One region of the Parabacteroides sp. ASF519 genome, then DNA from elsewhere that is predicted to be linked to it. Evidence: riboswitches for the same ligand, from Rfam matches in the RefSeq annotation. Region 1 holds a riboswitch; the other holds the start of a gene.
What was found. Region 1 has a riboswitch for cobalamin ahead of C825_RS07415 (TonB-dependent receptor). Riboswitches for the same ligand answer to the same signal wherever they lie in the genome.
Positions count from the first base shown of each region.

Region 2: another riboswitch for cobalamin. It lies ahead of C825_RS17645 (ABC transporter substrate-binding protein); the one in region 1 lies ahead of C825_RS07415 (TonB-dependent receptor).

Region 1 covers NZ_AQFV02000006.1:1,910,671-1,915,109, reverse strand. Annotated here, with positions in the region: gene C825_RS07420 (DUF4374 domain-containing protein) at 1-490, opposite strand, end outside; gene C825_RS07415 (TonB-dependent receptor) at 510-2,861, opposite strand; cobalamin riboswitch at 2,993-3,195, opposite strand; gene C825_RS07410 (O-acetylhomoserine aminocarboxypropyltransferase/cysteine synthase family protein) at 3,315-4,439, shown strand, end outside.
Region 2 covers NZ_AQFV02000006.1:4,444,504-4,448,942, reverse strand. Annotated here, with positions in the region: gene C825_RS17660 (formate--tetrahydrofolate ligase) at 1-651, opposite strand, end outside; gene C825_RS17655 (hypothetical protein) at 1,045-1,497, shown strand; gene cobI (precorrin-2 C(20)-methyltransferase) at 1,533-2,231, opposite strand; cobalamin riboswitch at 2,298-2,507, shown strand; gene C825_RS17645 (ABC transporter substrate-binding protein) at 2,556-3,716, shown strand; gene C825_RS17640 (iron chelate uptake ABC transporter family permease subunit) at 3,726-4,439, shown strand, end outside.

The sequences.
Region 1 (4,439 bases):
TAATCTTGTCTCCATCCCCGTTAGAAGCCATAATCACCAGCGTATTGTCGTCAATCCAGGCATGTGTATATTTACGGGTATCATAAGTATTCGTACCTTCGCTAAAAGGATAAGACTGAATATTCTTGATGGTATTATCAGACAATATGTACTTTGATATACGATCACCTGATACAGGTACCTGATAATAATATTTCCCTTTGACAATGGTTTCCAGAGACATTACCGAGTGAACCTCAGTGCCATCTCCTTTAAAGTCAATGGGAGTTGAGCCAACAGTAAGAGAATCTATACTTTTAACCAGCGTTTGAACATCACGTCCCATGCCACCATGTTTATCCAGAGCAATCCAGATGTCAAAGTGATAGTTCTTTGGCTCAGGAGTAGGTTCCGGGGTCGGCTTAGGATCGTCATCGTTAGAACAAGCATTGAAAGACAATGTAACCATTGCCATAATGAATGCATAAAATAGTAACTGAAACTTTTTCATTTGTATGAATATTTAATTATTAATTAATGAATAATCTGAATTTGGCAAAAAACGCACGTCCAGGTTTCTGGAGTTTGTAATTGTCATAAGCGGTAGAGTCAAATAGATTGCTACATTCCAACGATATATTGTAACGCTGTTTATTCCACGAATAGGTCACATTTACATTCGATATATTCTGGGTCGGGATACGCGATTTACTCTCGATAGCACCATAAGCCTCCCAGGAAAGATAAAACCAGTGTATCCATTGCCAGGAATACCCGATACGGAGATCGTCGTCCTTCTGGGCCAGATCATGAAATGTATAACTGACATCCGCATTACTATAAAACCAGGGGCGATTGGGTACGCGGTTTTTATAAGTAGCCGAAGGTTTACCGTCTGTCTTGTACTTTTTCTGGTCGCGGGCTTCATTGTAACTGGCATTGACCACTATCCGGAGGCTGTTTTTCCAGTTATATCGGACTTCGCCTTCAGCTCCCTTGATATGTACCGCCGGTATATTTTCATATTGCATCATCCCCTCTTTTTCAGAAACCGTTGCCTGGATGAAATCGTCTACAAAGCGTAAAAATCCATTCGCCTCATAGTAAAATGAATGACCGGAAGCAGGATGCCAATTACCAAAAAGGCCGAAGTTAATATTGTCACTGCTTTCCGGATTAAGGGCGAGATTCGGATAGATAGTCGTTCCGTTTCCAAGCAACTCCCGAGACAGAGGCAGCCGCACACTATGTTCAAAAGAGGCTTTAGCAGACAACGCTTCCCAACATATAAAACGCCAGCCGAATCCGCCTCCCCAGTAATTTTTAGTCGCATTCCTGTCAACCTCATCCGAACCTGTTATCCATGAAAGATCATTCTGCTCGACAGATGTTGCGTTGATATAATCCTTGACAAATAACGTACTCTCCCATCTTCCGTCGAAAAACGACTGGTTGTAGGTCAACCCGAGGATATGTTTGGTTAAAACATCATTGGTCGGTTCAAATGTTTCATCAATATCGTCGCGGCGATTGTTTCCGGTACGGTTGAGTAAATAGTTCAGGCTGAAGGAATGATGGCGGTTGATAGTATAATCAACACCTCCGCGGAAAATTGTCAGAGGCCGGTCATAATGACGCATGGATCGTCCGCGACCGTTGATCTCATTACGGGACGACGGGGTAAAACCGCCGTCCCAGTTATAAATACGATAGGCAGTATCAACAGTCAGCGAGCGATCCCAGGTATGGGATAACGATGCACTGGTATTGATCTTATCAAAACGCTTCTGATAACGGGCTGAAATATTCCAAGCACTGCCGCGACGCTCTGCATCTCCGATGACCTTAGTCTGGATAGAACCGGTCTGCAACTCCTTATCTACTTTGGAATAAGAGCCGGAAACAAAGAAAGCATCTGCCCAGGACTTATCGACAAAGCCGGCTTCAAGTTGCCCCAGCAAGGAAAAATAATCATCATGGAACCGTTTGCGGTTGACTTCAATATAGTTACGGCTATCTGCATCCCAGACCTCGACACCTTTCATCATATAATCATTTTTCGAGTAATTGACACCGACAGTCGGTTTCATGATCAATCCAGTCTTCGGCTCTACGAACTGACCATTCAGATCAGCCCGATGCGTGTGAAACGAGCCGATGCCGTAAGAGGCATCGAGATAATTTTTCTTGTCTTGATTGGTGATGATGTTGATAGCTCCTCCCAAAGCATCGGCCCCCAGGCTGGCAGGAACTACTCCTTTATATATCTCGACCCGGTCAATAATATTTACAGGCAAATTGGCCAGTGAAATACCGCTACCTTTTGCATCCAGCGGCATACCGTCAATAAAATATCTCACCGAATTACCCGACAGCCCGTTAATGGAGAGGTCAAAATCGGAACCTACCCCTCCTTCTTCCCTGATCTTGATGCCAACTGTCCGGTTAACCATTTCGTTCAGGTTCTTCAAGGAACTGATCTGTGGTTTTATATCCAACGCATTGACGGTCAGGGCACCTTCCTTGACCTTCTGTGTTTTCGATTTGCCATACACCTCAACAGTGTTCAGGGTTACGGAATTTTCTTCCATAACGAAATCGAGCGTCTTGTTCCTGCGGATATCGAGAATTGTTTTTATTGTATTATAACCCAACAAGGTAATTATAAGAGTATGCTTTCCGGGTTTCAGACTTAGTGAATAGCGCCCCCGGTCGTCGGTATATGTCCCTGCCGTCGTATTTTCGATAGCAACAGTAACCATAGGAAGCGGAGCACCATCTTCTCCCCTCACCTCTCCGGACAGCGTAACCCTGTCTTGCGCCGCCAGACTTACAGGAAACAAACAAATAAACAACAAAAATACATGTATGAAACCTCTCATCCCATCAAAAACATTATATATTAACGACAGGCTTTCGACAAAACAGAATGGAACACATGAACAGCCGGAACTCCCTACCAAATACAGTCAAGTCCTTACTTACATGTTTTTCAGCCTTATTCCTCGAAAGCTTAAAACTACTGATTCTGGCAGGTCTTCTGACTTACTCCGTCATTGAACGTCCTTCCCATTCATTGCGAACAGTGGATTGAGTTGTGTTCAACGACTTTGGCGGAGCTTACAGCAGCGGGTCTGTTCAGGATTTTCACCTGATTCCCTTTTCATCACTTTTCCGTAGAACTGGATTTGTGACACCAAAACCGGAGGCAAAGGTAAAGATTATTTTTAAACAGTACCCTATTTTTTATAAATGATCATAGATTTGTATTAATGGAACGAACTATTCTTTACTTTTGTCAGCAGAATATAATTACATAGCAAACATTTAATAATATGAGCAATTCATTCAAGCCGGCAACTTTGTGTGTGCAGGGTGGCTGGCAGCCTAAAAAAGGAGAACCTCGCGTTCTGCCTATCTATCAGAGTACTACCTTCAAGTATGAGACCAGCGAACAAATGGCGAAACTGTTCGATCTGGAAGAGAGTGGTTATTTCTATACTCGTCTGCAAAACCCGACCAACGATGCCGTAGCATCCAAGATCGCCGCTTTGGAAGGTGGTGTGGCAGCAATGCTGACTTCATCGGGACAGGCTGCCAACTTCTTTGCCTGTTTCAATATCTGCGAAGCCGGCGACCATATCGTAAGTGCAACCGGTATTTATGGCGGAACATACAATCTGCTGTCTGTTACCCTGAAAAAGCTGGGCATCGAATGTACATTCATCGACCAGGATGCCAGTGAAGAGGAGATCAGCAAGGCGTTCCGTCCGAATACAAAATTATTGTTCGGCGAAACGATCTCCAATCCGGGAGTGATGGTACTGGATATTGAAAAGTTTGCCCGTATCGCTCACAAACATGGCGTACCATTGATCGTCGACAATACATTTGCCACACCGATCAACTGTCGCCCGTTCGAATGGGGTGCCGATATCGTTACGCATTCTACGACCAAATATATGGACGGACATGCGACTGCCGTAGGAGGTTGTATCGTCGACAGCGGTAACTTCGACTGGGAAGCGCATGCAGACAAATACCCGGGCCTCTGCCAGCCGGATGACTCCTATCATGGCCTGACTTACACAAAGACATTCGGGAAACTGGCATATATCACCAAGGCTACCAGCCAGTTGATGCGTGACCTGGGTTCTATCCAGTCTCCGCAAAATGCTTTCCTGCTGAACCTCGGACTGGAAACATTGCATCTGCGTATGCCGCAGCATTGTAAAAATGCACTGGCCGTAGCTAAATGGCTTCAGAATTGCGACAAGGTAGCCTGGGTAAACTATCCGGATCTGGAAGGAAATAAATATTACGAACTGACAAAGAAATATCTTCCGAACGGTTCATGCGGTGTCCTGTCATTCGGACTGAAAGGCGGACGCGAGGTAGCTATCAAGTTTATGGACAGCTTGAAGCTGGCTGCTATCGTTACTCATGTGGCCGATGCCCGT
Region 2 (4,439 bases), 2.5 Mb from region 1:
GCGGCGTTTCAAGTCTTCCAGATCGGTTGCCAGACAAAGGATAGCCATCATTTCGGAAGCCGGCGTGATGTCGAATCCTGTTTCTGTCGGAACACCGTTTGCCGAGCCTCCCAGGCCGGATACGATATTGCGCAGGCTACGGTCGTTTACGTCGAGCACACGTTTCCATTTGATCTCTTTCAGCCCTTCGCAAGTATTGCGTGTCTGATAGATATAATTATCCAGCAACGCCGTGATCATGTTGTGGGCAGATGTAACCGCGTGGAAATCGCCGGTGAAATGCAAGTTGATGTTTTCCATCGGCAGTACCTGTGCGTATCCGCCTCCGGCTGCTCCGCCCTTCATACCGAAACACGGACCCAGCGAGGGTTCACGCAGGGCGGCGACTGCTTTTTTACCTATCTTGTTCAGGCCCAGGGCCAGACCGATAGATACGGTTGTTTTACCGATACCTGCTTTGGTAGGCGTGATGGCCGTTACCAGGATCAGGTTATGTTCTTTGATTTTCTCTTCATCGATCAGGTGAAGGGGCACTTTGGCGATATACCGACCATAGTTTTGTACTTCTTCGCGCGGAATACCCAAACCCGTGGCAACTTCCTTTATTTTGCGAAGGGAGACTTCTCTTGCAATTTCTATATCCGATTTCATGTGCTTATGTAAGTTTAAAGAGGCAACAAAAGTATATTATTTTTAATTAAATAACAAAATGATAGAATGAAAGGTTGTAATACCTGATAACTGTGTAAAATTAGTGTTATATTGATAAAAGTTACCAAAAGGAGGCCGGCAATGATTCTTTGTTAAGTGAAGTGCGCGTTTTTCAACATATTTGTAATCTTCAGTTGACAAAAACAGTGCATTTCGACAGTTCTTGTATTAAAGAACTTTAAAATATAGATAAAGGGTTGTGGTGTATGATAATTTGCCTAATTTTGTGATATCACAATAACAAAATGAAACTAACAGCAAGTTTATAGTGATAAAAAGAAAGTAAATAACAATTTTAAAAACTTCGGTTTATGTAATTAAGGAGATTTGATTATGGCAACAATGAGATTTAGTTTGACAGGCGTCGTTTCAAGAGAAACAGAGACAGGATCATGGGTTAAAACAATTGCAGATTGTTTGGGTATTCGAATGTTTTCGAAGATGGGTTCTTCGGAGAGTATGAATAATGTCGGTTGGGATACCACCAAGCAGAAGGAAATCCAGGATCTTCATCATTATGCCATCAGCAACTTGATCCCCAGGGCCGGAGTCTATCAGATGAAGTTACTTGAATCGTTGGCACAATCTGCTTCTATCTATTCACCGGAAGAGACTGAAACTCTTTATAATGAAACGAATAAAAAGATTGAAGAGATCAGCAGTCACATTTCAGGAGTATTAGTGAGTGCACGTGAGTTGTGCAAGTCGGGGCATCAGAACTGGGAATCTGTCCAGTCGCTCCGCTACCATATGAACCGTCTGAACGGTATCATAGAATCCGTATAGTTTTTGCGATACAATAATTGGGATAGTAATTTTTTTTATTGTATGATCATCAGTGAGAAATAGGGGAAAGATTTCTCTGCGATGATTTGCCGGTCGGAGGTGTAGTATTCTTTATCCGTCCCTACATTTTCAAAATAATGGAATTGTGTCTGCGGATGCTTGCGAATACATGCATGTACGGCTTCCACACATTGCGACAGTTTCATAATGACGATCACGTATCCGGCATTTATCTTTTCTGACAATTCTTCTGCGGAAGGAGTGCCGGGGATAACAATGATCTGTTCTTCCTGTTTGACAATGTGCAAGCCGGCCAGTGCTCCGGCAGCGATGAAGGCGGGGATTCCGGCAATACGCTGAACGTCGATTCCCGTCTCTATAAACTTGTCATATATATACTGGATGGAAGAATAGAAGCCGGCATCGCCTTCGGCTACGATAACGATCTGTCTGCCTTCCGCATAGTTTGCAGCGGCTTCGTTGTAAAGGGCGTCGTAGGCTTTCCAGGCTTCCGTGCGGTCTTTGCTCATGGGGAGCATGAAGCAGCGGATGGCAGTTTCGTTTATTTCCAGTGCACGTATGATATCGGCGGCACGTGAGAGGATTTCACCTTGCCTGTTACGGGTGGCGGGGCAGTAGATAATATCTGCTTTCTGAAGTTGTCGGAGACCTTTCACTGTGATAAGTTCCGGTTCGCCGGGACCTAATGATACGAAACTGATCGGGTAAGTCATTTTATTCTTGTTTTTATTTGGGGTGCAAATGTGCTGAAAATAGTGCAAAGTTGCAAACTTCTTATTACTTTTGCGATCGAAATAGGTTCTGTAAAACTCCTGTTCATGGAGACAGATTAAAAGGGAACCGGGTGGAAATCCCGGACAGTCCACGCTGCTGTAAAACTTCAGTAACATCCCGATAACACCTTTTGCCACTGGCGGAGAGACAGCCTCGCCGGGAAGGCTTTCGGGATGGAAGTAAGTCAGAAGACCTGCCATTTTTCACATAGCGATTGTCCTCGTGGGTTCGGACGGTTTGTGTCGGATAAAAAGAATATGAATATGAACAAGTATTTAGCAGGTTGTTGCCTGGTTGCACTATTGGCTACGTCGTGTGCATCGAAAGGAAATCAACAGGAGAAAAAGAATGTTTCTTCACAACAAACGACTATAACGGATAGCCGGGTTCAGGTGACACCAAAGCATGCCGAAGGTTTTCAACTGACCTATAAAGATGATTATACGCTGGTGGATATACATGATCCGCAGAATGAAGAAAGTACGCATTTCCTGTATGCTTTGGTTCCCCGGGGGACGAAGCCGGAAGGGATTCATGCGGATTATACGGTTATCGAAACACCTGTACGTAGTGCTATCTGTATGACTTCCCTGCAATTATCCAATTTCATTAAGTTGGGAGCGGAGGATAAGGTTGTCGGCATTACGAGTACGCGCCATCTGTTTAATAAGACTATCAATAATCAGCTGAAGGAAAGAAAGACGGCAAAGATCGGGATCGAAGGCAACTTCGATAATGAGGTGATCATGAGTATCAATCCCGACCTGATCCTGATCTCACCTTTTAAGCGTGGCGGCTATGAAACAATGAAAGATATCGGTATCCCTCTGATTCCTCATCTGGGATATAAAGAAATGACACCGTTGGGGCAGGCTGAATGGATCAAGTTCGTCGGTTTGTTACTCGGGATAGAGCAGGAAGCCAATGAAAAATTCTTGGCTATAGAGAACCGCTACAACGAGCTGAAAGAGCTGACAGCCGAAGGTAAAGTGCAGAAACGTCCTGTCGTGTTCAGTGGCGAAATACATGGTGGTAACTGGTATGCAGTAGGAGGAAAGAGCTTCCTTGCACAACTTTTCAAAGATGCCGGCGCTGATTACTTTTTGAAAGATGACGATCGCTCCGGCGGTGTGACGCTCGACTTCGAGACCGTCTATAACCAGGCCGACGAAGCCGACTACTGGCGTATCGTAAACAGCTATCCGGGAATATATACTTATAAATCACTGAAAGATCAGGATCCCCGTTATGCAGACTTCCGTGCCTTCAAGGAAAAAGGAGTGATCTATTGCAACATGAGGGAAAAACCTTTTTACGAAAGCATGCCGACCGAGCCGGAAGTGGTGCTGGGCGATTTATTGCATATCTTCCATCCGAATCTACTGCCGGATCATACGCCTGTCTATTATGATTTACTTAAATAAATGGGTACGATGAAGTATTCTAACACTTTCCTGATGTTTGTGATCTTTGTCTCGATCGTCGTGTTGTTGTTTCTGAATCTGGTGTTGGGCTCTGTTTCTATACCCTTCCATTCGGTTTGGAATATCATCTGCGGCAATGGCGACGAACCGGTCACCTGGCAGAATATTATCTGGAAATCACGCTTTCCGCAAGCCTTAACGGCATTAGTCGCCGGAGCCGGATTAGCGATCAGCGGGCTTCAGATGCAAACCGTATTCCGTAATCCGTTGGCCGGCCCCTCTGTATTGGGTATCAGTTCTGGTGCAAGTATGGGAGTTGCCTTCGTTGTTTTACTGAGCGGAAGTCTGGGAGGCGTGGCGTTGAGTAAGCTGGGCTTTATGGGGGAGATTGCCTTATCCATTGCGGCCATAGTCGGTTCCTTGTCTGTCATGGCACTGATCGTTTATGTTTCGCAGAAGGTAAAAGGGAATGTGACGCTATTGATTATCGGTGTGATGATCGGCTATGTGGCGAATGCGGTAATCGGAGTCCTGAAGTTTTTTAGTGTGGAAGAAGATATCCGTGCTTATGTGATCTGGGGGCTGGGAAGTTTCTCGCGTGTCTCCGGTAATCAGATGATGCTTTTCGTAGCGATTATGGCTATCCTGATCCCTCTTTCGTTCCTATTGATAAAGACATTGAATCTGATGCTTCTCGGCGATGGGTATGCTCGTAATCTGGGA